Regions from separate parts of the Streptacidiphilus albus JL83 genome, predicted to be linked through region 1. Evidence: riboswitches for the same ligand, from Rfam matches in the RefSeq annotation. Region 1 holds a riboswitch; the other holds the start of a gene.

The links. A riboswitch is a leader RNA that binds a small molecule or an ion and turns the genes downstream of it on or off. The one in region 1 is predicted to bind glycine.
Region 2: another riboswitch for glycine. It lies ahead of gcvT (glycine cleavage system aminomethyltransferase GcvT); the one in region 1 lies ahead of gcvP (aminomethyl-transferring glycine dehydrogenase).

Annotation. Positions count from the first base shown of each region.
Region 1 covers NZ_JQML01000001.1:1,138,993-1,154,680, forward strand. The annotation lists gene gcvP (aminomethyl-transferring glycine dehydrogenase) at 1-2,541, opposite strand, end outside; glycine riboswitch at 2,598-2,709, opposite strand; glycine riboswitch at 2,711-2,801, opposite strand; gene BS75_RS45515 (PRC and DUF2382 domain-containing protein) at 3,001-4,377, shown strand; partial or broken gene BS75_RS43195 (DNA polymerase IV) at 4,409-5,892, opposite strand; gene BS75_RS04950 (SanA/YdcF family protein) at 5,935-6,675, opposite strand; gene BS75_RS04955 (MerR family transcriptional regulator) at 6,722-7,432, opposite strand; gene BS75_RS04960 (bifunctional nuclease family protein) at 7,657-8,130, opposite strand; gene ftsR (transcriptional regulator FtsR) at 8,201-8,989, opposite strand; gene BS75_RS51860 (FHA domain-containing protein) at 9,017-9,541, opposite strand; gene BS75_RS04975 (mannose-1-phosphate guanyltransferase) at 10,432-12,930, opposite strand; gene pgsA (CDP-diacylglycerol--glycerol-3-phosphate 3-phosphatidyltransferase) at 12,974-13,588, opposite strand; gene add (adenosine deaminase) at 13,629-14,666, opposite strand; rRNA gene rrf (5S ribosomal RNA) at 14,765-14,881, opposite strand; rRNA gene BS75_RS04995 (23S ribosomal RNA) at 14,962-15,688, opposite strand, start outside.
Region 2 covers NZ_JQML01000001.1:6,086,099-6,101,786, forward strand. The annotation lists gene BS75_RS26610 (3-oxoacyl-ACP synthase III family protein) at 1-700, shown strand, start outside; gene BS75_RS26615 (acyl carrier protein) at 770-1,009, shown strand; gene BS75_RS26620 (2-oxo acid dehydrogenase subunit E2) at 1,006-1,872, shown strand; gene BS75_RS26625 (4'-phosphopantetheinyl transferase family protein) at 1,778-2,656, shown strand; gene BS75_RS26630 (wax ester/triacylglycerol synthase domain-containing protein) at 2,797-4,158, shown strand; gene BS75_RS26635 (L-serine ammonia-lyase) at 4,229-5,596, opposite strand; gene glyA (serine hydroxymethyltransferase) at 5,836-7,104, opposite strand; gene gcvH (glycine cleavage system protein GcvH) at 7,135-7,512, opposite strand; gene gcvT (glycine cleavage system aminomethyltransferase GcvT) at 7,608-8,756, opposite strand; glycine riboswitch at 8,942-9,061, opposite strand; gene BS75_RS26655 (enhanced serine sensitivity protein SseB C-terminal domain-containing protein) at 9,276-10,046, shown strand; gene BS75_RS26660 (enhanced serine sensitivity protein SseB C-terminal domain-containing protein) at 10,112-10,837, shown strand; gene BS75_RS26665 (ABC transporter permease) at 11,475-12,473, shown strand; gene BS75_RS26670 (ABC transporter substrate-binding protein) at 12,516-14,309, shown strand; gene BS75_RS26675 (ABC transporter permease) at 14,407-15,417, shown strand; gene BS75_RS26680 (ABC transporter ATP-binding protein) at 15,474-15,688, shown strand, end outside.

The DNA of each region.
Region 1 (15,688 bases):
GTCGATCAGGCGCTTGGCGACGTCGTCGACGCTCACGCCGGCCGTCTTGGCCAGCGGCCGGACGTCGATGATGCACTCGTGCGCGACCAGCCCGGCCGGCCCGGTGTAGAGCACCGGGAAGTACGGCGCGAGCCGCTTGGCGATGTAGTTGGCGCTGAGCACCGCGACCTGGGTGGCGTGCTTCAGGCCCTCGCCGCCCATCAGCCGGACGTAGGACCAGGAGATCGGCAGGATCGCCGCCGAGCCCCAGGGCGCGGCAGAGATCGGACCGACCCCGGTCTCCGGGCCGGCCGTCGGCTGCAGCGGGTGGTTCGGCAGGTAGGGCGCGAGGTGCGCGCGCACCGCGACCGGGCCGACGCCGGGGCCGCCGCCGCCGTGCGGGATGCAGAAGGTCTTGTGCAGGTTGAGGTGCGAGACGTCGCCGCCGAAGTGGCCCGGCTTGGCCAGCCCGACCATGGCGTTCAGGTTGGCGCCGTCGACGTAGACCTGGCCGCCGGCCTCGTGCACGGCGGCGCAGATGTCGCCGATGTTCTCCTCGAACACGCCGTGGGTGGAGGGGTAGGTGACCATCAGCACCGACAGCTGGTCGCGGTACTGCTCGATCTTGGCGTGCAGGTCCTCGACGTCCACGTCGCCGTCGGCGAGGGTCTTCACGACCACCACCCGCATCCCGGCCATGACCGCGCTGGCGGCGTTGGTGCCGTGCGCGGAGGAGGGGATCAGGCAGACGGTCCGCTCGGTGTCGCCGTTGGCCTGGTGGTAGGCGCGGACCGCGAGCAGGCCGGCCAGCTCGCCCTGGGAGCCGGCGTTGGGCTGGAGGCTGACCTTGTCGTAGCCGGTGACCTCGGCCAGCCGCTGCTCCAGCTCGTGGATCAGCGTGAGGTAGCCCTCGGCCTGCTCCACCGGGGCGAAGGGGTGGACCTGGGCGAACTCGGGCCAGGTGATGGACTCCATCTCCGTGGTCGCGTTCAGCTTCATGGTGCAGGAGCCCAGCGGGATCATGCCCCGGTCCAGCGCGTAGTCCTTGTCGGAGAGGCTGCGCAGGTAGCGCAGCATCCCGGTCTCGGAGCGGTGGGTGTGGAACACCGGGTGGGTGAGGAACTCGTCGCTGCGGAGCAGCGCCTCCGGCAGCCGGAGCCCGGCCGCCTCGGCCAGGCGGTCGACGTCGGCGACGGCCGGGACGCCGAAGGCGGCCCAGACGGCGGCCAGGTCGGCGCGGGTGGTGGTCTCGTCGCAGGCGGCGGAGACCAGGTCGGCGTCGACCAGCCGCAGGTTGACCCCGCCCTGGCGGGCGGCCTCGACGACCTCGGCGGCCCGGCCCGGGACCCGGGCGGTCACGGTGTCGAAGAAGGAGTCGTGGACGATCTCGGTGCCGCCCGCCCGCAGGCCCTCGGCCAGCGTCGCGGCGTAGCGGTGGGTGCGGGCGGCGATCGCGGTCAGGCCGTCCGGGCCGTGGTAGACGGCGTACATCGACGCCATCACCGCGAGCAGCACCTGCGCGGTGCAGATGTTGCTGGTGGCCTTCTCGCGGCGGATGTGCTGCTCGCGGGTCTGCAGGGCGAGCCGGTAGGCGCGGTTGCCGTCGGCGTCGACGGAGACGCCGACCAGTCGGCCGGGCAGGCTGCGGGCGTACTCGGTGCGGACCGCCATGTAGCCGGCGTGCGGTCCGCCGAAGCCCATCGGGACGCCGAAGCGCTGGGTGGTGCCGACCGCGATGTCCGCGCCCAGCTCGCCGGGCGAGGTGAGCAGGGTGAGCGCGAGCAGGTCGGCGGCGACGGCGACGACCGCGCCCAGGCCGTGCGCCTGGTCGATCAGCGGCTTGAGGTCGCGGACGACGCCGGAGGCGCCGGGGTACTGCAGCAGCACGCCGAAGACGCCGCGCTCGACCAGCTCGGCCGGGATGCCCTCGGAGAGGTCGGCGACCACGGTCTCGATGCCCTGCGGCACGGCGCGGGTGTGGATCACGGCCGCGGTCTGCGGCAGGGTGTCGGCGTCGATGACGAAGACGCCGCCCTTGACCTTGCCCATCCGGCGGGCCAGCGAGACCGCCTCGGCGGCGGCGGTGCCCTCGTCCAGCAGCGAGGCGCCGGAGGTGGGCAGCCCGGTGAGGTCGGAGACCACCGTCTGGAAGTTGATCAGCGCCTCCAGCCGGCCCTGGGAGATCTCCGGCTGGTAGGGGGTGTACGCGGTGTACCAGGAGGGGTTCTCCAGCACGTTGCGGAGGATCACCGGCGGGGTGAAGGTGCCGTAGTAGCCCAGGCCGATCATCGGGCGCAGCACCTGGTTGCGGTCGGCGAGGGTGCGCAGCTCGGCCAGCACCTCGGCCTCGGAGCGGGCGGAGGGCAGGTCCAGCGCCTCCAGGCTGCGGATCGCGGCCGGCACGGCGGCGGCGGTGAGCTCGTCGAGCGTGGAGTAGCCCACGCTCGCCAGCATCTTGGCCTGGGCGTCGGCGTCGGGGCCGATGTGCCGGTTCTCGAAGGGACTGGACTGCTCGAGTCCGGCGAGGGGTGAAGTCAGGGGTGAGGTCAGGGGTGACGTCATGGCGGGCTTGCCTCCTGGTCGGACCCGGGTGGCACGTGTGGTGTGCCGGGACGACCTCCCCCTCTGTCATCTGAACCTGAGAGCTTCACCGGCGCCCGCGGGCACCGGCTTTCACCGTCGGTGAGGACGCGTCCCGATGGTCCGGGACGGCCCTGCTTTCCAGAGCGACCTTGCGCACGCGGTACGGGGGCCTGAGAGATTCCGGGGAGGATTTGCTCCTTCGGCGCCGCGCCTGGCGCGGACTCTCCCGCGCGCGCTCTACGGTCACTGGCCAGGCTACCAGCGCGGAAGGCTGAAGCACGCGCCTCCCCGGTGCCCCGTTCGGCCCAGCGACACACCCGGTCGGCCGGTCAGCACTCGACAAAGTGATCTTTGTGGACTTTTGTATGACTTGACCGTATTTTCCCTGCGTGCCTGTGCGAGCGGGGATGTCTTCCCGCCGTGAGGAGTGGACGACCCGTGCAGACCGAGATCGACCCCAGGGACCTGATCGGCCACAAGGCAGTGGACCGCAACGGCGACAAGATCGGAACCATCGACGAGGTGTACCTCGACGACGCCACCGGCGAGCCGGAGTGGGCCGCCGTCCGGACCGGCCTCTTCGGCCGCGACGCCTTCGTGCCGCTGACCACCAGTGAGTTCGTCAGCGACGAGCTGCGGGTGCCCTACGAGAAGTCACAGGTCAAGGACTCCCCCGACTTCGGCGCGGGCCAGCACCTGTCGCCCGCCCAGGAACTCCAGCTCTACCGCTACTACGGTCTGGAGCTGCCGGCCGGGGACGCCCGCGGCAACGGCTCCGGCTCCGGCTCCGGCTCCGGCTCCGGCAACGGCTCCGGCACGGGAACCGGCACGGGAACCGGCGCCAACACGGGCACCGGCACCGCCGCCGCAGCGCCCGCGGCCGGCGCCGGGGCCGCCGTACCGGCCGCCGCCGTGACCGCTGCCGCCGCTGCCACCGCGGCCGCCTCCGCCGGGTCGAAGCCCGCGCCCGCGCCGACCGCGGAGTCCACCCAGCCGATGCCGGTGGTCGACGCTCCCCCCGCCACTCCGAGCAGCAGGACGGCCGCCTTCATGACCAGCCCCCAGCCCGCGCAGCAGCTGCAGCCGCCGCAGGCCCAGCCGCTCCAGGCCCAGCCGCTGCCGACCGCGCAGGCGCAGCCCCGGGTGCAGACCCCGCCGACGCCGCCGGTGACGATCACCCGGCCGGTCCCGGACCCGCTGACCGACCCGCTGCCCGGCCAGGCCACCGGCACCACCGCGGCCGGGACCTCGGTCCCGGAGCCGATCGAGTTCGTCTGCCGCGAGGAGCGGCTGGACATCACGACCGAGTGGAGCGTGCTGGGCCACGCCCGGCTGCGGAAGTACGTCACCACCGAGCAGGTCGAACGCCGGGTCCCGGTGATCCGTGAGCGGATCCGGGTCGAGCGGGTGCCGGTCGGCGCCGACGAGCGGGAGCAGCTGACGGACCAGGAGATCTCCGAGAGCACCGAGGAGGTCACCCTGCACGAGGAGCGCGTCGTCGTCCGCAAGGCGGTGGTGCCGGTCGAGCGGATCCGCCTGGTGACCGAGCGCTTCACCGAGGAGCAGATCGTCCGGGACGAGCTGCACCGCGAGCACATCCAGGTGCAGGACAGCACCCGGCTGGCCGGGCCGACCGCGGTGCCCGGCAATGGCGGGCCCGGCATGGGCGGCCCCGGCGTGGGAGGCCCCGGTGTCGGCGGCGCCCCGCAGCAGGCCCCGGGCAGTGCTCCGGGCGCCGCTCCCGGCAGCGCCCCGGCCGGCCGGCCCGAGCCGTTCCCGCGCTCCGGAGACACCGGCCACGCGATCGGCGCCTGAGGCGCCCGGACCGCACGCCGCCGCTCCCCGGTCAGGGCAGCGGCGGCGGCGTCGCGTCCGGAGCCCTTCCGGTCAGCGGCAGCGGATCGGCGCCGCTGAGCGCCGGGTCCTCCACCGCGAAGGTGTGGACCCGGCCGCGCACCGGTCCGGGCACCTCGAAGCGCACCGTCACCCGGCCCACCCGCTGCCCTGCACCCAGCCGTGGCCGTACTCCTCGTGCTCCACGTCCTGTCCGGGATGCCAGCGCCGGGCCGGTGCGGCCCCGGGGGGAAGGCCCTCGGCTCCCCCGGCCCGCCGTAGGCGGCCTCGGTCCCCCGGTGCCGTCCTGGGCCGGGTCCTCGCCCGCGGCCCGGCCCTTCCTCCCCACCGCCGTCCCGCCTCGGCGGCCTCGGCGGCCTCAGCGGCCTCGGCCTCGGCCTGGGCCTGGGCGAAGAGGTCCTCCTGGGTGAAGTCGGCGAGCCCGGTCACGCCGACACCGAGCAGCCGTACCCCGCCCAGCAGTTCGACCTGCGCCAGCAGCCGGCGGACCAGCCCGGCGATCACCAGCGGGTCGTCCGTGGGCGAGGGCAGGGTGGCCGAGCGGGTGAGGGTGGTGAAGTCGAAACGACGGACCTTGATCACCACGGTCCGCCCCGAGCGGCCGGCCGCCCGCAGTCGGCGGACGCAGCGCTCGGTGAGCAGGTCGAGTTCGAAGCGGATCCGGTCGACGTCCATCAGGTCGACCTCGAAGGTGTCCTCGACCGAGACCGACTTGGCGTCGCGCTCCGCCACCACCGGGCGCTCGTCATGGCCGAGCGCCAGCGCGTGGACGCCCGCGCCGTGCGCCCGGCCGAGCAGTCGTACCAGTTCGTCCTCGGGCGTCTCGGCCACCTGCGAGATCCGGGTCAGCCCGACCCGGCGCAGGGTGTCCGCCGTCGCCGGGCCGACCCCGGGCAGGGCCCGCACCGGCAGCCCGTCCAGCACCGCGCGCTCGCTGCCGGGCTCGATCAGCACCAGGCCGTCGGGCTTGGCCTGCTCGGAGGCGATCTTCGCGAGGAACTTGGTCCCGGAGAGCCCGACCGAGGCGGTCAGCCCGACCCCGGCCAGGATGTCGGCCCGCAGGTCCTCGGCCAGCGCACGGACCAGGGCGGCGCCCTCGGCCGGGCAGCTCTCGCGGATCATCGCGCCGTAGGGGCCGGCCTCCAGATCGACGAAGGCCTCGTCCAGGCTGAGCGGCTCGACCAGCGGCGAGAGCTCCCGCAGCAGCCCCATCACGAAGTCGCTGACCTGCCGGTAGAGCTCGAACCTGGGGATCAGGAAGGCCGCGTTCGGGCAGAGCCGCCGCGCCTGCGACATCGGCATCGCCGAGTGCACCCCGAAGCGCCGCGCCTCGTAGGAGGCGGTGGCGACCACCCCCCGGCCGCCGAGACCGCCCACCACCACCGGTTTTCCGCGCAGGCTCGGCTTGGACGCCTGCTCCACCGCGGCGAAGAAGGCGTCCATGTCGAGGTGCAGGATCGACGGCACGGACCGCATGCCCCGATCATCGCGCACGGGTACGACAATCCAGCTGAAGCGCTACTGCCAGCGCGCCAGGGCGGTCACCTGCGGGCCGAGGAAGGTCGGGTCCGGGTGGAACAGCACGTCGATCAACGCCTCCCCGGCCGCCGGCAGTTCGCGGACACCGCCGTAGTACCAGGTGGCGTCGTGCGGCTCGTCCACGCCGACGCCGTAGGCCTGGATGCCGACCGAGCGGCAGAGCGCGACCGCCCGGCGGACATGGAAGCCCTGGCTGACCAGCAGCGCGCTGCGCACCCCGAAGATCTTGGCGGCCCGGTCGCAGGAGTCCCAGGTGTGGAAGCCGGCGTAGTCGCGGACGATCCGGTCCGCCGGTACGCCGTGCTGCAGCAGGTAGGTCCGCATGGCGTCGGGCTCGTCGTAGCTGATCCGGTCGTTGTCGCCGGTGACCAGGAACGCCTTGGCCTTCCCCAGGTGGTAGAGCTGCAGCGCGGTGTCGAGCCGCGCGGCCAGGTACGCGCTGGGCACGCCGTCGTCGAGGCCGGCCCCGAAGACCACCACCACCGGCTCGGACGGCGCGTCGGCCACGGTGCGCAGCTGTCCGGCCGTCGACAGGTACAGCCAGGTGGGCGGCAGCATCGTCAGCACCGCCAGGGCCGCCACGAGTTGGAACGCCCGCCGCTGCCCGCGCCGGGTCCGCAGCCCGCTCCGCACCCGCCCCGGCAGCGCCCTCGCCCGCAGCCGCAGCCGCTCCGCCGGTATTCGCAGCCGCTCCGCCAGCGCCCGCAGCCGTACTCGCATCCAAGCCCTCCCGCGCATCGTTCCCGACGATGGGCGGACGCGTGGATCACCCGGCGCGGTTGCGGCGTCTCGCGAGCTCGTCGCCCGGGTCGTACCCGGCCAGGGTCTCCCCGGTGTCGGTGCGTTCGGCGTGGAGGGCGCCCAGCGCGGTCTCCAGCTCGCGGCAGGCCGCGCCGAGGGCGATGCCGAAGACCCCCCGGCCGCCCTCCAGCAGCTCCACCACCTGGTGCGGCGAGGTGCACTGGTAGACCGTGGCGCCGTCGCTCATCAGCGTGGTTCCGGGCAGGTCGACCGACTCGCAGGAGGCGAGCTCGCCGACCGCGGTCCGGATGCTCTGCAGCGACACCCCGGCGTCGAGCAGCCGCTTGACCACCTTCAGCACCAGGACGTCACGGAAGGAGTAGAGCCGGAGGCTGCCCGAGCCCTGGGGCGCCCGGACGCTGGGCTCGACCAGCCCGGTCCGGGCCCAGTAGTCGAGCTGCCGGTAGGTGATCCCGGCGGCCGCACAGGCGGCCGGACCCCGGTAGCCCAGCAGGGGGGACATGGGTTCGGGCGTGTTCGGGGCCGAGGGCTGCGCCGGGACGTGGCCGGTCCTCGGCTGGGGGAAGGGCGGGGCCGACTGCTGGGGCACTGTCCTGGCGATCGCCACCGGCTGCGACATGACCGCCACCGACTCCCAGCCGCCGCGTGGCAGCCGCGCCGGGGAATGGATCGGACAGGAGCCACCCGCGGCTGTTCTGTCGCCGGTGCTGCTCACGCGACCCTCCGTCCACTCGTACACCTGGGTCGCCACGGCGGGGTGCGGCAGGCCGCACCCAGGACGTCCACGTCCGACGGTAGGCAGTTGCCACACGCGCGTCAACGATCGCCACGCTGGGCACGCCGAGTGATATCAGCCCCAGGAGTGGTTTAGCGTGACCGGGACGGGGGTACCTGGGACCGGATGGCGGTGTTCGAACAGCCGGGTCCGGCAGGCCGCCGCTACTGGCTGCTGCTGCCGAAGTCCTCCGGCGAGATCTGGTCCAGGAACTCCCGGAACCGTTCGACCTCGTCCTCCTGCTCGTCGGGGATGGCGATCCCCGCCTCGTCCAGGACCCCGTCGCTGCCGTAGATCGGCGTGCCGGTCCGGAGCGCCAGCGCTATGGCGTCCGAGGGGCGGGCGCTGACCTCGACCCCGCTGGCGAACACCAGTTCGGCATAGAAGATGCCCTCACGGAGGTCGGTGATCCGCACCTCCGTGAGCTGCTGCCCGACCGCCTCCAGGACGTTCCGGAAGAGGTCGTGCGTGAGCGGCCGGACAGGGGTCATCCCCTGCTGGGCGAAGGCGATCGCCGTAGCCTCCCCCGGACCGATCCAGATCGGGAGGTAGCGGTCACCGCCCACCTCACGCAGGAGGACGATTGGCTGGTTGGAGGGCATCTCCACCCGGACACCCACAACGTCTAGCTCGTTCACACCTGCAACCCTAGGGTGCGGCGGCCCGATACTCCAGTTCTCAGGTCCGCCAACACGGTTCGGACGCCCCTCAGCCGCCGACCCGGGCCCGCAGTCCGGCCTGCACCAGCGCCGCGTGCAGCCGCACCGAGAGCGTCGCCAGCTCCCGCGCCATCGCCGCCGCATGGGCTCTGGTCTGGGGGTTGCGGTGCCGCCGCAGCGGCGCCACCACCTGCTCCACCAGCCCCACCTCGCGGTCGGCCGCGGCCTTCACCGCCCGCAGGTGCCGGGGCTCCAGACCGAACCGGCCCAGCTCCGACACCAGCCGGGCCACCTGGAGCATCTCCGGGTCGAAACCGCCGTCCGGGGCTGCGGCCAGCAGCCCGTAGGACTCCCAGTCGGCCAGCTGCTGCTCGCCGATCCCGGCCGCCGCCAGCAGTTCCGCCCGGCCCAGCCGCGGCCCGGGCACCGCGCCGGAGGCCGCGGCCAGCTCGTCGGTGACCGCCTCGGCCTCGGCGGAGTAACCGTTCGAGGGACCGGCCGGGTCCCCGGCCGGCGACGCAGCCGCCTCCAGGGCGTACGGCTCGCTCGCGGGCCCGGGCAGCGCCGGGGGCGCCTCGCCGGCCGCCAGGGCGTCCAGGTGCTCCCGGATCACCCGCAGCGGCAGGTAGTGGTCGCGCTGGAGGCGGAGCACCTGGGCGAGCCGCTCCACGTCCTCACCGGTGAACTTGCGGTACCCCGAGGGCGTGCGCTGCGGCTCGACCAGCCGCTCCGCCTCCAGGAAGCGGATCTTGGAGATGGTGACCTCGGGGAACTCCGCACGCAGTACGTCGAGCACCGCCCCGATGCTCAGCAACTGCCTGCCTGACTGCGTTCGCACCTGGGTTCACACGCTCCTCACTGCTGTTCAGTAGCCGCGGCGGCTCTCGAAGAACACCACGCGGTACTTTCCGATCTGGACCTCGTCGCCGGTGCTCAGGGGCACCTCGTCGATGCGCTCCCGGTTGACGTACGTCCCGTTGAGACTGCCGACATCCGCCACAGTGAACCCCGCAGGGTTGCGACGGAACTCGACATGCCGACGCGACACGGTGATGTCGTCCAGAAAGATGTCGCTCTCGGGGTGGCGTCCGGCCGTGGTCACTTCGGTGTCCAGCAGGAACCGGCTGCCCGAGTTCGGGCCGCGCCGGACCACCAGCAGCGCCGAGCCGGGGGGCAGGGCGTCCACCGCGGCCTGGGCCTCGGGCGAGATGGTCGGCGAGACGTTGGGCGACACCTCGGGCTCGTAGGCCTCCAGGCCGGAGATCGAGATGGTCGACGTCTGCTCCGAGGGCCGCTCCGCGCCGCCGCGGGCCCGCAGCGGGGCTCCGCAGTACGAGCAGAAGCGGGCCGCCTCCGGATTGCTGCTGCCGCACCGGCTGCACACTGCCATGTCTGTGGCCTCCTCTCGCGCCTCACCCGACCGGTCCTGCGCCGAGGGACCACCGGGGAACCCTCCACCGGAGGTTGAGGCTACCGCCTCGGGTGCTATGCGCGCCCCACCGACGCCGCCTGCGTGTCGGTCCGTCTCCCGGAACAGCGGACGCTCGCCGGCCGGCGCCAGGGAGTCGCCCTCGGCAGGAGCTCGCATCTCGGGAACGGACGAGCCGTAGCCCTCCTCGTCCGCTCTGCGGTGCCGGGCCGTGGGCGCTTCGACGGCGCCCTTACGGGACTTCCGGCCGAACAGCTTCGAGAAGAGACTCACGGACGATACCCCTTGCGTGACACGAACCCGCCCGAGGGGCAGGGTGAAGCCATCATGGACGTTGGACGAGAAGACTTGTCGACGGGGCCGAGTCCGACCCTGGTGGCCGTCATGGCTGCGCCGAGTGAGCGTAGTGAGCACGTCGGCGCGCTATCAAGGCCGACGCCTGTGGACCACCGATCCGAACCGCCTCCGCCCCCGTCACCCGCAGCACTGTCAACGTGCTGCGCAGCATATCCGGCGGAACGGTGCCGCCGGGGACGTTGATGGTCAACACGGCCCCGGGACAGCCGGTGGGGGGTGCCGTGAACCACCGGTCGGGGGCCCGGATTCCGGCGACATGCCGCGGACGTGGCTGAGCCTCCACCGCACCCACCTCCGTCCCCCGGTCCTCGCCCGGCGTGCACCGCCGACCGCGCGCGACGATCATCCTGCCACCCGTCGTACCCATCCTGACCACCGGGTGCACCACCGGCGGCGGTGCACTTCTCAGGCGGGCAGGGCGAGCCGTACGGGAGGCAGGACGTCTGTGATCATCGCGACGGTTCCGGGTCGGCACTGCCGGGCAGTGCCGCGGGTCAGTGGTCCGTCGTGCTCTCCACCACCTGGGCCCACTCGTCCAGCAGCGCCTGGGTCGAGGCGTCGTCGGGGCCCTCGGCCCACAGATGGGTGACGGCCTCGGCCGGGTCGGGCACCACCATCGTCCAGCGTCCGTCGGACTCGACCACCCGCACACCGTCCGTGGTGTCGACGTGGCGGTCCCCGGCGGCCTCCACCACCGAGCGCATGACCAGGCCCTTCGCCGACCAGGGGGTGGCGATGTCGCGCCGCTGGACATGGGCGCGCGGGATCCGGGCATCGATCTGGCTCAGCGTGAGCTGGGTCCGGGCGACCAGCCCGACCAGCCGGACGAAGGCCGCGGAGCCGTCGAACACCCCGTTGAACTCCGGGATCACGAAGCGGCCCTGACCGTCGCCGCCGAAGATGGTGCCCTCGGCCGAGGCCGCCCGGGTCAGGTCGTCCGGGGAGGTGGTCGTCCAGGTCACCTGGGTGCCGTGGTAGGCCGCGACCTGCTCGGCGATCCTGGTCGTGGTCACCGGCAGGGCGACCCGGCCGCTCCGGCCCTCGGCCGCCACCAGGTCCAGGAAGACCAGCAGCGCGCGGTCGTCCTCGATGATGTGGCCGCGTTCGTCGACGAAGGAGACCCGCTCGCCCACCGGGTCGAAGCGCACCCCGAACGCCGCCCGCGAGGACGCGACCAGCGCGCCCAGCTGGATCAGCCCGGCCCGGCGCTCCTCGGCGGTCTCGGTCGGAACGGCCTCGTCCATGCCCTGGTTGACGGTGAGCGAGTCCACCCCCAGCCGGCCCAGGATGCTCGGCAGCAGCAGTCCGGCGCTGCCGTGCGCGGCGTCGATCACCACCTTCAGCTGCGCCTCGGCGACGCCGCTGGTGTCCACCGCACGGTGCAGCGAACCCGCGTAGGAGTCGAAGACGGTGGAGGGGAAGGTCAGGTCGCCGATCTCGCCGGGGAAGGCCCGGCGGTACTCCTGGCGGGCGTAGACCCGGTCCAGCTTGCGCTGGCCGGCCTGGGAGAGGTCCGCGCCGCGCTCGTCGAAGAAGAGGATGTCCAGCGAGTCCGGCACCCCGGGCGTGGTCCGCAGCATGATCCCGCCGGCGCTGCCGCGCGCGGTGTGCTGCCGGGCCACCGGCATCGGCACGTTCTCCAGGTCACGGACGTCGATCGCGGAGGCCTGCAGCCCGGAGATCATGGCCCGCTTCAGCGCGCGGGCGCCGCGCGAGTGGTCACGGGCGATGGTGACCGTGGCGCCCTTCTTCAGCGTCGTGGCATAGGCGCCGGCCAGCCGGACCGCCAGCTCCGGGGTGATCTCGACATTGATGATCCCGGCGACGCCCCTGGCACCGAACAGGTGCTCCTGGCCCCGGGACTCCCAGATGACCGAGGTGTTGATGTAGGCGCCGGCCTCGATCGTCTTGAAGGGGTAGACGCGGACATTGCCCGCGATGATCGACTCCTCCTCGACCAGGCACTCGTCGCCGATCACCGCGCCGTCCTCGATCCGCGCGGCCCGCATCACATCGGTGTTCTTGCCGATCACGCAGCCGCGCAGATTGCTCTGCGGCCCGATGTAGACATTGCTGTGCACGATCGCCCGGTGCAGGAACGCCCCGCGCTTGACGACGACGTTGCTGCCCAGCACCGTGTGCTCGCGCAGCTCCACCCCGGCCTCGACCTTGGCGTAGTCGCCGATGTAGAGCGGCCCGCGCAGCACGGCCTCCGGATCGACCTCGGCGCCTTCCGCCACCCAGACACCCGGGGAGATCTCGAAGCCGTCGATGTCGACGTCGACCTTGCCCTCCAGGACGTCCGCCTGGGCCTTCACATAGCTGTCATGGGTGCCGACGTCCTCCCAGTAGCCCTCGGCGACGAAGCCGTAGATCGGCTTGCCCTCCTTGAGCAGCTGCGGGAACACGTCGCCGGACCAGTCCACGCTGGTGTCGGCCGCGACGTAGTCGAAGACCTCCGGCTCCATGACATAGATGCCGGTGTTCACGGTGTCCGAGAAGACCTGGCCCCAGGTCGGCTTCTCCAGGAACCGCTCCACCCTGCCCTCGTCGTCGAGGATGGTGATCCCGAACTCCAGCGGGTTGGGCACCCGGGTCAGGCAGACCGTGACCAGCGCGCCCTTCGAGCGGTGGAACTCCATCAGCTCGGTGAGGTCGAAGTCGGTCAGCGCGTCCCCCGAGATCACCAGGAAGGAGTCGTCCTTGAGCGCGTCCTCCGCGTTCTTGACACTGCCGGCCGTCCCGAGCGGGGTCTCCTCATTGGCGTAGGTGAGGTTCATCCCCAGTTCCTCGCCGTCCCCGAAGTAGTTCCGGACGAGCGAGGCGAGGAACTGGACGGTCACCACGGTGTCGGTCAACCCGTGCCGCTTGAGCAGCCGCAGTACATGCTCCATGATCGGCCGGTTCACCACCGGCAGCAGGGGCTTGGGCATGCTCGACGTCATGGGGCGCAGGCGCGTGCCCTCACCGCCGGCCATCACAACAGCCTTCATGTCGGGTGGACCCTCCTTGAGGCATAAGACGGGATCGGACTCTTCAGTCCAACGCGGCGCCTGTCCGAACCCGAACAAGTTGGCGTGTTTGCACCGCGTACAGGATGCCTGCCCACCAGTAGAGCGCTGTACCCCACCAAACGAACGCCCATCCAATGATGAATGCCACACTCCCGAGCCATCCATGCACGGTGGTGAGCAGCAGCAGCGGAAATGCGTACATCAGGTTGAACGTAGCCGCCTTGCCGATGAAGTTCACCTGGGGCGGGCCGTAGCCGTGACGCCGCAGAATCGGCAGCAGCGCGGCGATGAAGACCTCGCGGCCCAGCAGCAGCGCGGTCAGCCACCAGGGCATGATGCCGCGCCAGGTCAGTCCGACGATCGTGGACAGCACGAAGAGCCGGTCCGCGAGCGGATCCAGAAGTTGACCCAACCGGCTGATCTGGCCCCACTTGCGGGCGAGTTTCCCGTCGAGGTAGTCACTGACTCCGCTCGCCATCAGGATCGCGATGGCCCAGCCGTCGTTCTTCGGGCCGTGGAAGACGGGCCACAGAACCAGCCAGAGGAACACCGGGACGCCGACGAGACGTGCCATGCTGAGCACGTTGGGGATGGTGAGTACACGGTCTGTCTGGACGCGTGTCTCCTGAACCTCCACCCGGGAGCCTCCTGAGAGCGACGAACGATATAGGCCGACCCTACCGTTCCCCACCTGCGCCCACGGCCGAGGGGCGCGGCACCCGCGGTCCCGGCGTCGAGCCGAGCCAGGCGTCGATCCCCGCGACGGCAGCGGCCACCACCTCGGCCGGAGCGTCGCCGGTCTCCACCGAGGTCCGCGCGACGGCCGCGAGCTGCCGGTCGGTGAGCCCGAACGTGTCCCGGGCAAGCAGGTACTCCTCGGCCAGCGAGGAGCCGAACATCAGCGGGTCGTCCGTCCCGAGCGAGCAGCGCACACCGGCCGCCAGCAGCCGTGGCAGCGGGTGCTCGGTCAGCTCCTCCACCACGCCCAGGACCCGGTTCGAGCTCAGACAGACGTCCAGCGAGACCCCTCGCTCCACCAGCAGCTCCAGCAGCGCCGGATCCTCGGCCGCCCGGATGCCGTGCGCCACCCGGGTGGCGCCGAGCTGCTCCACCGCCGCCCGGACGCTGTCGGGTCCGCAGAGCTCGCCGGCATGCGGGGCGGAGGTCAGCCCCGCCTCCCTGGCGACGGCGAACGCCTCGGCGAAGGGCTCCGCCGGCGCGAACCGCTCGTCACCGGTCAGCCCCAGCGCATGGATCCCACGCCCGGCGTGCCGGGCCGCGAACCGCGCCAGCCGGACGGCCTCCGCCGGGCTCCGGTGCCGGGAAACCGCGATCGTCAGGCCGAAGCCGACTCCGCAGCGCTCCCCGGCCTGCCGACCGGCGTCGAGCACCAGCTCCAGGACCTGCTCCCCCGAGCCGAAGTGGTCATAGCTGTGCGGATCGAAGTGCGGTTGGACCCAGACCCCGCCGTCTGCGGCGACGTCCTCCACCAGTTCCGCCACGACCCGCCACAGGTTCTCCGGCCGGGCCGAGGTGGCCTCGAAGGCCGCGTTGAAGACGCGTTGGAAACCCGGGAAGTCGGTGAACCCGCGCGGATCCGGCGCAGAGCGTCCGTCCTCCGCCGCGAGCTCGGCCAACGTGGCCGGCCGCATCGCCGCCAGCAGATGCAGATGCAGCTCCGCCTTCGGCAAGGTCCTCGGATCACGCCGCTTCATATCCGTATCCATCCCCACCCCCATGACAACCCGAACATGCCGTCGGGAACGCCGAAGAGCCCCCTGACCAGTGGTCAGGGGGCTCTTCATCAAAGGTTGTTCGGCGGCGTCCTACTCTCCCACAGGGTCCCCCCTGCAGTACCATCGGCGCTGTGAGGCTTAGCTTCCGGGTTCGGGATGTAACCGGGCGTTTCCCTCACGCTATGACCACCGAAACACTATGAAGATATCGACTAACACGCTGCCGGAAGCAGGGGTCGTTTCTTCAGAACAACACAGTGGACGCGTAGCAACTATGGACAAGCCCTCGGCCTATTAGTACCGGTCAGCTCCACCCCTCACAGGGCTTCCACATCCGGCCTATCAACCCAGTCGTCTACTGGGAGCCTTACCCACTCAATGGTGGTGGGAGTCCTCATCTCGAAGCAGGCTTCCCGCTTAGATGCTTTCAGCGGTTATCCCTCCCGAACGTAGCCAACCAGCCATGCCCTTGGCAGGACAACTGGCACACCAGAGGTTCGTCCGTCCCGGTCCTCTCGTACTAGGGACAGCCCTTCTCAAGACTCCTGCGCGCGCAGCGGATAGGGACCGAACTGTCTCACGACGTTCTAAACCCAGCTCGCGTACCGCTTTAATGGGCGAACAGCCCAACCCTTGGGACCTACTCCAGCCCCAGGATGCGACGAGCCGACATCGAGGTGCCAAACCATCCCGTCGATATGGACTCTTGGGGAAGATCAGCCTGTTATCCCCGGGGTACCTTTTATCCGTTGAGCGACGGCGCTTCCACAAGCCACCGCCGGATCACTAGTCCCTGCTTTCGCACCTGCTCGACCCGTCGGTCTCACAGTCAAGCTCCCTTGTGCACTTACACTCAACACCTGATTGCCAACCAGGCTGAGGGAACCTTTGGGCGCCTCCGTTACATTTTAGGAGGCAACCGCCCCAGTTAAACTACCCACCAGACACTGTCCCTGATCCGGATCACGGACCCAGGTTAGACATCCAGCACGACCAGAGTG
Region 2 (15,688 bases), 4.9 Mb from region 1:
CGGCCTGGACCAGATTCCCACCTACCAGCTGCAGTCCGGCTGCGCGGGCGCGGTCCAGGCCCTCGACCTGGCCCGGACCCTGGTCACCAGCACCGGCGGCACCGGGCTGGTGATCGGCGGCGACGTCTGCAGCAAGCACCTCGACCTGCGCCGGGACCTCACCGCCGCCGCCCCGAGCGAACTGGTCAACTACGTCCTGTTCGGCGACGGCGCCGGAGCCGTGCTGCTCGGCCCCGAGCCGACCGGTGAGGCGGTCGCGCTGCGTCGGGTGCTTAACCGCGTCACCGGGCTCGGGCGCAAGCCGGGACAGGTGATCGAGTGGTTCGGCATGGCCGACCGGGACAGCGGGAAGCAGGCGATCAACGAGGACTACAAGGCGATCGAGGAGTCCGTCCCGGCCATGGCCGAGGAGATCCTTTGGGAGCTGCTGGACGAACTCGGCTGGTCTGCCGACGAGTTGGACTACCTGCTGCCGCCCCAGCTGTCCGGGACGATGACCGCGAAGATCAACTCCAGGCTCAATCTGCCCGGCGCCGTCGAGGTGTCCTGCGTCGCGGACACCGGTAACAACGGCAACGCCCTGCCCTTCCTGCAGACCGAGCTGCTGCTGAAGCAGATGACCAGCGGTCAGAAGGCCCTGGCCGTGGCGGTTGAGTCGAGCAAGTGGCTCAAGGCCGGATTCGCCCTGGAAAAGCTCTGACAGCCGCCCGTTCCCTGCCCGTTCCCTGCCCGTTCCCGCCCGACCCGGCTATCCCAGGAGGAGAGCACTGTGACCGCTCCGATCGCCACGCCCGAGGACTATGTCGTGCTGCTGCGCGACGCCACCGGTCTGGACCTGGACCTTCCCGCACTCGAGAGCGACTTCGACTCCCTTCCCGGCTGGGACTCGCTGCACCTGCTGAAACTGGTCTCGGCCCTGGAGCGGGCCACCGGGCAGCGGATCCCGGTGGGCAGGGTCCTGGAGGCCCGCAGCCTGGAGCAGATCCGCCGGGTGGCGGTCGGCGCATGACCGGGCCCCGGATCGTGCCGGTCCAGGGCCGCCGGCACACGGTCTACTTCCAGGAGTTCGCGGCCCGGCAGCGGGCGGTCTTCCTGGACACCGAGGTGGACATGGCGCGGGTGGAGGCCCACCGCGAGGCCGCCCGCGACGCCTCGGGCCGCACCTTCTCCCGGGTCAGCTACGTGCTGTTCGCGGTCGGCCGGGTGCTCGCCGAGTACCCGGCCGCCAATGCGGTGATGGCCCCGGGCTGGCCCAGCCGCTGGCGCGCGCCGCGGGTCGCCCGCTACGACGGGGTCACCGCCAAACTGGCGCTGGACCGCGAACTGCAGGGCGAGCGCAGCGTGCTGTCGGCGCTGGTGCCCGGTGTCGAGCGGGCCGGCCTGGCCGAAATCCAGCAGCGGGTCGACCGCTACCGGGGCCCCGGCACCGACCAGCTGCCCGAGTTCGCCGGGGTGCGCAAGCTGGTCCGGCTGCCGGTGCCGCTGGGACGGCTGGCGTTCGGGCTGGCCATGCGCGACCTCGCCCGCCGGGAGCAGGTCTTCGGCACCGTCTCGGTCAGCTCGCTCGGCCACGGCCAGGTGGACGGCTTCCACTCGGTCGGCGGCACCGCGCTCACCGTCAACCTCGGACGGGTCGTGGACCGTCCGGTGGTGCGGGACGGCGCGGTCGCCGTCGTCCCGGTCATGCGGCTGAACCTGGCCTTCGACCACCGTGTCGTGGACGGTGCCCTGGCTTCCGACGTGCTCGGCGCACTCAAGCAGCAACTGGAGGAATTCGATGACCGCAGCGGAGCGGAGCCGGTCGGTGCAGCCGTTCGGACCGCTGATCAGGATCGCCGGCCGGGACGGGCCCTGGCACCGGATCGGCGCTGACCTGGCCGCGTACGGCACCGCGCTGGTCTACGCCCGCACCGGGGACTGGCGGCCGGACCAGGCCCCCGGCCCCCGGCTCCGGGCCCTGCTGGGCCGGGACTGGAGCCGCTACCTGGACCTGTCCCGGCCGGACGTCAGGAACCGCTTCGCCGCCTCCCGGGTACTGCTCAAGTACGCGGCCGGGGCGGCGCTCCAGGTTGCACCGGAGTCCCTGGAGCTGGGCTACCGCTCCACCGGCCGCCCCTATCTGCGCGGCAACGACGCGCTGGACATCAGCCTCAGCCACACCGAGGGGCTGCTCCTGGTCGGACTGACCACCAGTGGCTTCATCGGCGTCGACGTGGAGGACGCGCGCCGCGAGTTCCACGAGGCCGGCCTGGCACGGCACTGGTGCACCCCCGACGAACTGGCCCGGATCGAGGCGCTGGCGCCGGAGCTGCGCGACCCGGCACTGGTGCGGTTGTGGACGCTCAAGGAGTCCTACAGCAAGGCGCTCGGCCTCGGCATGCAGTTCCGCTTCACCGATTTCGGCTTCGACTACGAGCACGACGGGCGGATCACCGCGCGCACCGTCGAGGACGCCCCGGTCGGCCCGAACGACTGGGCCTTCCAGAGCTATGCGCTGGACGACGACTTCACCGTCAGCTCGGCCGTCTACAACGTCGGCTTCGGCTCGACCGATGACACGGCGGCGCACACCATGCTCGACCTCAGCCTGTTCGACGCGGTCGCCTCCGTGCTCGGCGACGAGGAGTCCGCGGCCGACGCCGGCGAGAGCTGGTGACCGGCGCGGGCGGCGGGGCGCGGCGCCACCGCGCTCGGACCCGCGCTTAGGCAGTACGCAAGTCCTCCAGGGCACGCTCGTTCGAAGCGGGGGCGGCTACTGACGGCGGCGCTCCGGACGAGGAAAGGCGGCCCGTTCCAGTGACCACGACCACAGCCGAACTTCGCCCTTTGGACATGGCCTTCTGGAGCCTCGAGTCCGAAGCGGCGCCGCTGCACCTCGGTGCGCTGCTGCACTTCGGGCCCGGCGGAGCGCCGGACGCCGAGTCGCTGGTGTCCCTGCTCGCCGAACGCGCGGGCCGCTCGGCCCGCCTCCGCCAGCGGGTGCACGTGCCGTGGAACCCGCTGGACCCGCCGCGCTGGGTCGACGACCCCCGCTTCGCCGCCCGGCAGCACATCGGGGTCCACCCGCTGGAGGGTCCGGGCGCGCTGGAACGGGTCACTGCCGCGCTGATGGCGGCGCCGCTGCGGCGCGAGCTGCCGCCCTGGGAGATCCACCTCCTCACCGGCGGCGGACTCGCCCAGGGCTTCACCCTGCTGCTGAAGGTGCACCACGCGGCCGTGGACGGCCTGCGCGCGGTCGAGCTCGGGGTCAGGCTGCTGGACCGGCTGGAGGCGGACCGGCAACCCGCCCCCGAACCACCGCCGTCCCGACACCCGGGCCTGGCCGCCGGGTTGGCGGCGGGGCTGGACGGGTTCACCCGGCGTACCCTGCGCTCGGCCCGGGTCGCGGCCGAGGTCGCCACGGCCGTGGTCGGCAGCCGGGTCGCGGAGGGCTGGCGGCCGGTCGGTACACCGCTGCACACCGGCGCGACCGGGACCACGGGCGCGGTCGCCGGGGAGCGGGTCCTGGCGCTGCCGTCGCTCGCCACCCGCGACCTCCAGCTGATCCGCCGGGCGCACGGGGGCACCCTGCACGACATCGTCCTGGCCGTGGTCGCCGGCGGGCTGCGGCGCTGGTTCCTGGACCTGGGCCGCGACCCCGCGCTGCGCAGCACCCGCGTCCTGGTGCCGGTCAGCCAACGGGCCCGGACCGAGGACGCCGAGCAGGGCAACCAGCTCTCCGGATTCCTGGTCACCCTGCCGCTGGCCGAACCGGACCCGCTGATCCGGCTCTACCGGGTGCGGGAGGCGATGTCCGCGCACAAGGCGCGCGGTCCGCTGCGCGGCCCCGGCGCCGTCGCCACCCTGCCGGACCTGCTGCCGCCCGGGGTCCAGCGCTTCACCGGGCCGCTGCTGCGGCCCTCGGCCCCGCTGCTCTTCGACGCCCTGGTCACCGACGTCCCGCTGCCGGGCCTGCGGTTCACCCTCGCCGGAGCCCCGCTCACGGCCATGAACCCGCTGCCGCCGCTGGCCCAGGGCCACACCCTCGCCATCGCGGCCAGCCGCTACCGCGACCGGGTGCACCTCGGCATCCACGGCGAGGCCGACCCCGACCGCGACCCCCGCGACCTCTCGGCCATGCTCGCGGCCGAGGTCCGCACCCTGCTGCAGCTGTCCTGACCTGCCCCCGCGTCGCCCGGCTGCCATCCCTGCCGAGCCGCCGGACGCCCCGGGGACGCGCCCTGCCACCTCAGCACTCGATGACGTTGACCGCGAGGCCGCCCCGGGAGGTCTCCTTGTACTTGACCTTCATGTCGGCGCCGGTCTCCTTCATCGTCTTGATCGCCTTGTCCAGCGAGACGTGGTGGCGGCCGTCGCCGCGCAGCGCCATCCGGGCGGCGGTGACCGCCTTGACCGAGGCCATGCCGTTGCGCTCGATGCAGGGGATCTGGACCAGGCCGCCGACCGGGTCGCAGGTGAGGCCGAGGTTGTGCTCGATGCCGATCTCGGCGGCGTTCTCGACCTGCTCCGGGGTGCCGCCGAGGACCTCGGCCAGGCCGCCGGCCGCCATGGAGCAGGCCGAGCCGACCTCGCCCTGGCAGCCGACCTCGGCGCCGGAGATCGAGGCGTTCTCCTTGAAGAGCATCCCGATCGCGCCGGCGGTCAGCAGGAAGCGGACGATGCCGTCGTCGTCCGCGCCCTGGATGAAGTTCAGGTAGTAGTGCAGGACCGCCGGGATGATGCCGGCCGCGCCGTTGGTCGGGGCGGTGACCACCCGGCCGCCGGCCGCGTTCTCCTCGTTCACGGCCATCGCGTAGAGGGTGACCCACTCCATCGCGTTGGCCGGGCTGATGCCCTCGGTGCGCAGGGCCCGGGAGGCGGGGGCGGCGCGGCGGCGGACCTTGAGGCCGCCGGGCAGGATGCCCTCGTGGTTCATCCCGGCGCGGACGCACTCCTGCATCACGTCCCAGATCGCCAGCAGGCCGGAGCGGATCTCGTCCTCGGTGCGCCAGGCCTTCTCGTTCTCCAGCATCAACGAGGAGACGGACAGGCCGGTCTCGGAGGCCAGCCGCAGCAGCTCGGCGCCGGTCCGGAACGGGTAGCGGAGCACGGTGTCGTCGGGCTTGACCCGGTCCGCGCCGATGGCGTCCTCGTCGACGACGAAGCCGCCGCCGACCGAGTAGTAGGTCTTCTCCAGCAGCGGCGCGCCCTCGGCGTCGAAGGCCGCGAGGGTCATCCCGTTGGCGTGGTACGGCAGCGAGCGGCGGCGGTGGAGTATCAGCTGGGTGTCGGGGTCGAAGGCGATCCCGTGGTCGCCGAGGAGCGAGAGCCGCCGGTCGGCCTTGATCCGTTCGACGTCCAGGTCGGCCTTGGCGATGTCCACGGTGCGCGGGGAGTTGCCCTCCAGCCCCAGCAGGACGGCCTTCGGGGTGCCGTGGCCGTGGCCGGTCGCGCCCAGCGAGCCGAAGAGCTCGGCCCGGAGCGAGACGGTCTGGGCGAGCAGGCCCTCGGACTTCAGCCGGCGCGCGAACATCCGCGCCGCCCGCATCGGTCCGACCGTGTGGGAGCTGGACGGCCCGATGCCGATGGAGAAGAGGTCGAAGACGCTGATGGCCACGGGAGACGCCCTTGTCTTGGTGGTGGGGGTGCGGTGCCGGGAAGGGCCCGAGGTCGGGGCCCGGTGGCGCGGTTGCGCGGGTGCGCGCGGGAACGAGTTGCGCGGGTCGGGTACGTGCGGCGGGGCACCGGCCCACTGTCCAGTGTGCGCGGTGCCCCGCCGAATGGATCCGGATCCGGTCCGGAACGGCTCCCGAACAGCGTCGGAACAGTTCGCTACGGACCGGCCGGAGCCGGGGCCTACAGGCCCGGGTAGAGCGGGTGCTTCTCGGCCAGGGCGGTGACCCGGGCGGCGAGGGCCGACTTCACGGTCTCGTCGAAGGAGGGCTTGAGCGCCTCCGCGATGATGTCCGCGACCTCGGTGAAGTCCTCGGCGCCGAAGCCGCGGGTGGCCAGCGCCGGGGCGCCGATCCGCAGGCCGGAGGTGACCATCGGCGGACGGGGGTCGAACGGGATGGCGTTGCGGTTGACGGTGATGCCCACCGAGTGCAGCCGGTCCTCGGCCTGCTGGCCGTCGAGCTCCGAGTTGCGCAGGTCGACCAGGACCAGGTGGACGTCGGTGCCGCCGGACAGCACGGAGACGCCGGCCGCCGTGGCGTCCGGCTGGGTGAGCCGGTCGGCGAGGATCTTCGCGCCCTCAAGGGTGCGCTGCTGGCGGTCCTTGAACTCCTCCGTCGCGGCGACCTTGAAGGCCACCGCCTTGGCGGCGATCACGTGCTCCAGCGGACCGCCCTGCTGGCCGGGGAAGACCGCGGAGTTGATCTTCTTGGCGTACTCGGCCTTGGAGAGGATCACGCCGCCGCGGGGGCCGCCGAGGGTCTTGTGGGTGGTGGTGGTGACCACGTCGGCGTAGGGCACGGGGGAGGGGTGCAGCCCCGCCGCGACCAGGCCGGCGAAGTGCGCCATGTCCACCATCAGCAGCGCGCCGACCGAGTCGGCGATCCGGCGGAAGGCGGCGAAGTCGAGCTGGCGCGGGTAGGCGGACCAGCCGGCGATGATCAGCTGCGGCTGGTGCTCCTTGGCGAGGCGCTCGACCTCGTCCATGTCGACCAGGTTGGTCTCCGGGTCGACGTGGTACGCGGCCACGTTGTACAGCTTGCCGGAGAAGTTGATCTTCATGCCGTGGGTCAGGTGACCGCCGTGGGCCAGGTCCAGGCCCAGGATCGTGTCGCCCGGCTTGATCAGCGCGAACATCGCGGCGGCGTTGGCCGACGCGCCCGAGTGCGGCTGGACGTTGGCGTGCTCGGCGCCGAACAGCGCCTTGACCCGGTCGATCGCCAGCTGCTCGACCACGTCGACGTGCTCGCAGCCGCCGTAGTAGCGGCGGCCGGGGTAGCCCTCGGCGTACTTGTTGGTCAGCACCGAGCCCTGTGCCTCCAGCACCGCGACCGGGGCGAAGTTCTCGGAGGCGATCATCTCCAGGGTGGACTGCTGGCGGTGCAGCTCGGCGTCCACGGCGGCGGCGACCTCGGGGTCGAGCTCGTGCAGAGACTGGTTCAGAACCGTCATGGTGTTCTTCCTCGGAGAGGTCTGGAGTGCTCAGGCGCCGGTGTGGGCGGAGTACTCGTCGGCGGTCAGCAGGCCCTCGGGCGTGCCGTCGAGGCGGATCTTGAACAGCCAGCCCTCGGTGAAGGAAGCGGAGTTGACCAGCGACGGGTCGTCCACCACGGCCTGGTTCGCCTCGACGACCTCGCCGGTCGCGGGGGAGTACAGGTCGCTGACCGACTTGGTCGACTCCAGCTCACCGCAGGTCTCGCCCGCGGTCACGGTGTCGCCGACCTCGGGAAGCTGCACGTAGACCACGTCACCGAGCGCGTTGGCGGCGAAGGCGGTGATGCCCACGGTCGACACGCCGTCCTCGGCGGTCGTCAGCCACTCGTGTTCCTTGCTGTACGTGAGGTGCTGGGGGTTGCTCATGGTGTCGATTCTCCAGGATGAGGTACGGGAACGGCGAAACGGGTCGCCCACCGTCCAGGTGGTGGACGGCGGCGGGGGAGCGGCGCTGCGGTGGGTCAGCGGGCGCGCTTGTAGAACGGCAGGGCGACGACCCCGACCGGCTCGTGGCTGCCGCGGACGTCCACGGCGACGGTGCTGCCCGGCTCGGCGTGCGCGGCGTCCACATAGGCCATCGCGATCGGCTTGCCCAGCGTCGGCGAGGGCGCGCCGGAGGTGATCGAGCCGATGACGGTGCCGTCGGTCGCCGACACCACGTCCATCCCGGCACGCGGCACCCGGCGTCCGGGCGAGACCAGGCCGACCAGGACCCGCGGCGGCTGGGCGGCGGCCTCGGCGGCGGCCTTCTCCAGCGCCACCCGGCCGACGAAGTCCCCGCCGTTGGTGGTCTTGTCGAAGCGGACGACCCGGCCCAGGCCGGCGTCGAAGGGGGTGAGCGAGGTGGTCAGCTCGTGGCCGTAGAGCGGCATGCCGGCCTCCAGCCGCAGGGTGTCGCGGCAGGACAGCCCGCAGGGGACCAGTCCGGACCCGGCGCCCGCCGCCGTCAGGGCCTCCCAGAGCGCCACCGCGTCACCGGGCGCGACGAACAGCTCGAAGCCGTCCTCGCCGGTGTAGCCGGTGCGGGCGAGAAGTGCCGGGCGGCCGGCCACGGTGGTCGGCAGGGCGGTGTAGTACTTCAGCGCCGGCAGGTCGGCCTCGGTGAGCGGGGCGAGGATGCCGGTCGCCTCCGGGCCCTGGATCGCGATCAGCGCGTAGGCGTCGCGGTCGTCGCGGACCACGGCGTCGAAGCCGGCCGCGCGCTCGGTCAGCGCGTCCAGGACCACCTGGGCGTTGGAGGCGTTGGCGACGACCAGGAACTCGGTCTCGCCGGTGCGGTAGACGATCAGGTCGTCCAGGATGCCGCCGTCCGGGGCACAGATCATGGTGTAGCGGGCGCGGTTCACGCCCAGCGCGGAGACGAAGCCGACCAGCGCGTGGTCGAGCAGCTCGCCCGCCTGGGGGCCGGTGAGGGTGATCTCGCCCATGTGGGAGAGGTCGAACAGGCCGGCCCGGTTGCGGACGGCGAGGTGCTCCTCGCGCTCGCTGCCGTAGCGCAGCGGCATGTCCCAGCCGGCGAAGTCGGTCATGGTGGCGCCCAGGGCGCGGTGCACGGCGTCCAGCGCGGTGAGGCGCAAGGGCGCAGCGGCGGTCGAATCGGGGGACGACATGGAAAGGACTCCTCGGTGCTCTCGGACAGGCGCATGCAGGGCATGCCGCAGCGGGGCTCTCCCCCTCTGTCGCTGCAACCTGAGAGCTTCACCGGGCGCCCGCCGGAGAACGGGGACGCGCGGCTTGCACCGTTGGTGGGCCTGCCCCGGGCGTACGCCCGCGGTCGACCACTTTCCAGATGTGCCTCGCCCGTGCGGTAGCTGTGCCTGAGAGTTTCCGGGGAGGGCTTGCTCCTTCGGCGCCGACTGCAACCCCGCTCCCGCCGGGGGAGGTGGGGCTGGCCTGGCTCTCCCGCGCGGGTTCGAACGGCCGGTGTGAAGTTGTTGGGCACGCTCATCATGGCATGGAGCGCGGGCCGGTCGCAGGGGCGCGTCGCCCGCCCGCCCGGCGAAGGTGTCCCGCGCCGCAGTGACAGCCGCGGTGACGGCCGTAGTGACATACATCGCGTCCGTCCCCTGCGGCCGGGTCGCGGTCGTTATCCTGCGAGGAGGTCACGTCGGAGAACGGTGGTAGGGACGATGCAGCACCCGGTGATTCCGGCGCAGAGCGCGACCGGCGGCTGGCCCGCCAACGAGCTGGAGCAGGTGCTCACCAGCGCCGTCGGCGACCCGGGCGCGACACCGCGGGTGGTCGAGGTGCTGCGCCGCAGCCACGTCTGGCTGCCGCTGCCCGGCGGACCCACCCGCGACGGTTCGACGCTGGACCTGCCGACGACCGAGCTGGCCGGCCAGCCCTTCGTGCCGGTGTTCAGCTCCGAGGAGCAGTTCCGGCTGATCGCCGGCGACCTGCCGTTCGCGGTGGCGCCGGTGTGCGAGCTGGCCGAGGGGATGCCGCTGGGCGTCGGGATCGTGGTCAACCCGGAGGGCGCGGTCGGGATCCCGATTCCGGCGGGCGGGGTGCCCCAGCTGCGCGGCGCCACCGACGCCCGCGCGGCGGCCGAGCCGAGGGCCGCCTTCGCCGCCCGGCTGGGGCTGCGGGTGCCCGAGGCGCACGAGGACCCGGTGGAGTTCCTGGTCGCGGCGATCGGTGAACTCTCGGTCACGCCCGTGGTGCTGACGGCCCGCCGGGCGCTGGTCCAGGTCGAGCAGGACCGGGAGAAGCTGTTCGTCGGGGTGGAGCTGGCCCGCGCCGAGGTCCAGGACCAGCAGGCCGCCAACCTGGCCCTGGGCCGGGCGCTGGGCGCGGTGCCGCTGCCCTGGGAGGTCGGGATCGTGCTGCTGAACGTGGTCGACGACCCGCTCGCGGACTGGATGCTGACCTCGGTCCAGCCGTTCTTCGCCCGTGCCTAGCGGGATAGGCTGAGCTGTTCGAAAGGGAGCAGGCCGAGACGGGCGCGCGGGGAGAGGGCGGCAGAGTGGTCCAGGCAGGCGGCGGGGGCGCCATCGAGCGGGCGCTGCTGGAGGTGGCTCCGGGGCGCTTCGACACGTACGAGGCACTGCTGGGCGCTCTCGGCGAGGGCCAGGTGTGGATGCTGCTCTGGTTCGGCGAGGCCGGTCGGCCGGACGCCCAGTACGGGAACATGGAGGTCGGCGGCTTCGGCTACGCGCCGTGCGTGACCTCGGCCGAGCAGCTCGCGGCGAGCGGCTGGTCCCGGGCGCACCAGGTGGGCAGCGGGCGTGAGGTCGCCGCCGCGCTCTACCGGGAGCGCTGGGGCCTGTGGCTGAACCCGCACCAGCCCGGCGGCGGGGTCGGCGTGCCCTGGGCGGACCTGCGCCGGGTCGCGGGCGGCCTGGACCGGCTGCCGGCCGGTCCGCTGCAGATCGGCGAGCCGGAGGTGCGGGCCGACGGCTTCTACGCGGCGCTGGCGCAGTCGGCGCAGGCGACGCCGGTGGTGCGCTCGCTGCGCCGGGCCTGGGTCCGTCCGGCCTGGGGCGAGCCGTACCTGGTGATCGGACTCGACCTCTTCGACTCCGGACCGGCCGCGGTGGAGTCGGTGCGGCTGATGATGGAGCACTCGCTGGGCTCCGCCCCGGCCGGGGTGGCGGTCTCGACGGTGGCGATGTCCGATCCGTATGATCCGGTGGCGCTGTGGCTCCAGGTGCGCGCGGCGCCGTTCTACGACCGTGCTGTCCAGTACTGACGCTCCTGCCCCTTGCGTCCGTTTCGTAGTAGGACGTCCGGTGCCTGCCGTCCCGCGCCGCCCGGGTCGCGGGCCGAATAATGCTGTGCCGTGGGCCCATCCGGACCGTACCCGAACGGTCGGCGAGAGGTGACGCTCAGTCAATTGCGCTCACTGTGACACTCGTAGCAGTGGTGTCAAGAACGCGCTGGCCTGCCGTGAAGCGTTTCCGCAGCCTGGACGGCACTCCCGGGTCCAGGTAACAGTCGTGTGAATTGATGTATTCGCATATCTCGGCCATGCATCGAAGCAGATCACAGTTGGGCATCCATTGCCCTTCAGGGGTGGCGGATCTGCTTCCCGCTGTTGAAGAGTGACGCCTCAACGACGCGCCCCGGGCGCGGAGTAACGCCGTGTCGAGGGGTCGCCGTCACATCCGACGGGCCGGTCCCGCGGCACTCGCGGGCTGGGCGGAACACCTCCGCGCAGGCCGGGGTGCCGAGGCGCGGCAGCGGAAGTTCTGGGCCTGTTCCGAGTATGACAATTACCTTCCGAACGCCGGACAATCAGACGCAGCATCGCGGGTTCATCGCGCCACGGATCGTTCGTACCACTGCACTTGGCACCATCAGTGAGACTGCTAGGGAGTCAACACGCCATGTCTGCGCCACTAGAGGTCACTGGATCAGCCGACGAGGCAGGGCCGGACGACGGCGCGCCCACAACTGCGGGCAAGGGGATCGAGGGCCGCTCGCTCGGCCGGATCGCCTGGACCCGGCTGCGCCGCGACAAGGTCGCCATGGCCGGTGGCATCGTGGTCGCCCTGCTGGTGCTGCTCGCGGTGCTGGCCAAGCCGATCGAGTCCCTCTTCGGACTGCACCCCAACGCCTTCCACCAGAACCTGATCGACCCGGTGCTGCTCAAGCCCACCGGCTCCTTCGGCGGCATGAGCTTGGCCCACCCGCTGGGCGTGGAACCGCAGTTCGGGCGCGACCTGCTGTCCCGGGTGATCGAGGGCTCCTGGGTCTCGCTGGCGGTGGCCTTCGGCGCGACCATCCTCTCCAACGTCATCGGCATCGTCCTCGGCGTCGCCGCCGGTTACTACGGCGGCTGGGTCGACTCGGTGGTCAGCCGGCTGATGGACATCTTCCTGGCCTTCCCGCTGCTGCTGTTCGCCATCGCGCTCTCCGCCTCGCTGCAGAACGGGGCCTTCGGGCTGACCGGGCTGCCGCTGGAGATCAGCGTCCTGATCTTCGTCATCGGCTTCTTCAACTGGCCCTACATGGGCCGGATCGTGCGCGGCCAGACGCTCTCGCTGAAGCAGCGCGAGTTCGTCGAGGCCGCCCGCAGCCTCGGCGCCCGCGGCCCGTACATCCTGTTCAAGGAGCTGCTGCCGAACCTGGTCGCCCCGATCATCGTCTACTCGACGCTGCTGATCCCGACCAACATCCTCTTCGAGTCGGCGCTGAGCTTCCTCGGCGTGGGCATCGAGCCGCCGCAGGCCTCCTGGGGCGGGATGCTCAGCGAGGCGGTCCCGTTCTACAGCGCCGACCCCGAGTTCATGCTCGTGCCCGGTCTGGCGATCTTCGTCACCGTCCTCGCCTTCAACCTGCTCGGCGACGGGATCCGGGACGCCCTCGACCCGCGTGCCAACTGACCGGTCCCACCAACCCATCGTGCGAAGGGGAAACCACCAACGATGAACAGCAGCAAGCGCAAGAGGACCCTCGCGGTCCTGGCCACCGCCGCCTCAGCGGCGATGGCGCTGACCGCCTGCAGTTCGGGCAGCTCCGGCTCCGGCTCCGGCGGTTCGGGTTCGGCCAAGGCCGGCGCGGCCGTCTACAACGCCGGCAACACCAGCCGGATCAACCCCTCCACGGCGACCGGCGGCACGGAGACCTACGAGCTCTCCAGCACCCCCGACTCGATGGACCCGGGCAACACCTACTACGACTACATGTGGGACTTCAGCCGGCTGTACGCGCGGGCGCTGACCACCTTCGCGCCCACCCCCGGGAGCAAGAGCCTCACCCTGCAGCCCGACCTGGCCACCGGCCTCGGCGTGGCCAGCAACAACGACAAGACCTGGACCTACACCATCCGGGCCGGGCTCAAGTTCTCCAACGGCCTGCCGATCACCTCGGCCGACGTCAAGTACGCGGTGGAGCGCAGCAACTTCGCCCCCGCCGTGCTCAGCAACGGGCCGACGTACTTCAACAACCTGCTGGTCCAGAACACCACGGCGTACCAGGGCCCCTACAAGGACCCGAAGGGCGGCCTCAACTCCATCCAGACGCCCAACGCCACCACCATCGTCTTCAACCTGAGCCAGCCCTTCGCGGACTTCGACTACCTGGTGTCGATGCCGCAGACGGCCCCCGTGCCGCAGGCCGACGACACCGGCGCGAACTACGTCAAGAACATCATTTCGTCCGGTCCGTACATGTTCAAGAGCTACACCGACGGCCAGGGCGCGGTGCTGGTCAAGAACCCGAACTGGACCCAGGCCAGCGACCCGATCCGGCACCAGTACGCCAACGAGATCGACGTCAAGTTCAACGTCGCGCAGACCACCATCGACCAGGACCTGATCCACGGCAACGCGACCATGGACCTCGGCGGCACCGGCATCGCGCCCAGCACCCAGGCGACCGTGCTGCTCAGCCCGACCGAGAAGGCCAACCTGGACGACACCCCCTCCGGGATGCTCGCCTACACGGCGATCTCGGAGAACGTCGCGCCGTTCAACAACGTCCACTGCCGCGAGGCCGTGGAGTACGGCATCGACAAGCTCTCGGTGCAGACCGCGGCCGGCGGCAATGTCCACGGTGACATCGCCACCACCATCCTGCCGCCCACGGTGACCGGCTACACCCCGTTCAACCTGTACCCGAGCACCGGCAACCAGGGCGCCGACACCGCCGACGGCCTGGCCTCGGCCAAGGCCCAGCTCGCGCTCTGCGGCCAGCCGAACGGCTTCACCACCAACATCGCGGCCCGCAGCGACCGTCCGGGCGAGGTCGCCATGGCCGAGGCCGTGCAGGCCTCGCTGGCCAAGGTCGGCATCACCGTCAACATCAAGCAGTACACCTCGGGCGAGTACTTCCAGGACTACGCCGGCTCCCCGGCCTACGTCCACTCGCACGACCTCGGTCTGATGATGATGGCCTGGGCCGCCGACTGGCCGTCCGGATACGGCTTCCTGGACCAGATCCTCGCCGGCAACACCATCAAGCCCTCCGGCAACACCAACCTGTCCGAGCTGAACGACCCGGTCATCAACAACCTGCTCAACTCGGCCATCGCCACCCCCGACGTCGCGACCCGCACCGTCGACTGGGGCACGATCGACAAGGACGCGATGGCGGACGCGGGCATCGTCCCGCTGCTCTACCGCAAGGACCTGCTGTACCGGCCCAGCAACGCGACCAACGTCTTCGTCAACGAGTCGTACGGCATGTACGACTACGCCAACATCGGTCTCAACCAGTAGCAGCCACGCAGGCACTGCCAGAAATTCGGAAGGCAGGTGAAGGCGGCGGCGCCCGCCGGCGGAGAGATCCGTCGGCGGGCGCCGGGGCCGGACTACCGTGCTCATGTACATCCTCCGGCGACTCTTCGCCGCGGTGCTACTGCTGCTCATCGTGAGCGCGGTCACCTTCGCCATCTTCTTCCTGGTGCCACGCCTCGCCGGGCAGACGCCCACCGAGCTCGCCGCCCAGTACGTCGGGCGCGACCCCAGCGCCGCCGCCATCAAGGCGGTGGAGCAGAACCTCGGCTTCGACAAGCCGCTGTACCAGCAGTACTGGGAGTACATCCACGGCATCTTCGCCGGGCGCGACTTCCAGTACGGCCCCGACGCCTCGCACTGCGGCGTCCCCTGCTTCGGCTACTCCTTCAAGAGCCACCTGGACGTCTGGCCGCTGATCACCTCCCGGCTGCCGGTCACCGCCTCGCTGGCGATCGGCGCGGCCGTGCTCTGGGTCGTCTCCGGCGTCGGCATCGGCGTGCTCTCCGCGCTGAAGAAGGGCTCGCTGCTGGACCGGCTGTCGATGGGCATCGCCCTGGCCGGCATCTCGCTGCCGATCTTCTTCACCGGGCTGATCTCGCTGGCGCTGTTCAGCTACAAGTGGCCGATCTTCGCCAACGACGTCTACATACCCATCACCCAGAACCCGCTGATGTGGGCGAAGAACCTGGTCCTGCCCTGGATCAGCCTCGCCTTCCTCTACTCCGCGCTCTATGCCCGGCTCACCCGTGCCGGGATGCTGGAGACCATGGGTGAGGACTACATCAGGACCGCCCGTGCCAAGGGCCTGCCGGAGCGCACGGTCGTGGTCAAGCACGGCCTGCGGGCCGCGCTGACGCCCATCGTGACCATCTTCGGCATGGACCTCGGTCTGCTGCTCGGCGGGGCGATCCTGGTCGAGAACGTCTTCTCGCTCCAGGGCATCGGCCAGTTCGCCGTCCTGGCGATCCAGAACCAGGACCTGCCGGAGATCATGGCGGTCACCCTGGTCGCCGCCTTCTTCATCGTCGTCGCCAACCTCGCCGTCGACATCCTGTACGCCGCTGTCGACCCCCGGGTGAGGTTCCTGTGAGCAAGAAGAATCCCCTGGAGAAGCAGGCCGCGGAGCAGCCGGAGCCGGAGACCGACATCCTGCTGAAGCCGGTCCAGGAGGCCCCCGGCAGCGCCTTTCTGAGCGTCCGCGACCTGCGGATCCACTTCAACACCGACGACGGCCTGGTCCGCGCGGTCGACGGGCTCACCTTCGACCTGGACCGGGGCAAGACCCTCGGCATCGTCGGCGAGTCGGGCTCCGGCAAGTCGGTCACCTCGCTCGGCATCATGGGCCTGCACCGCACGGCCCG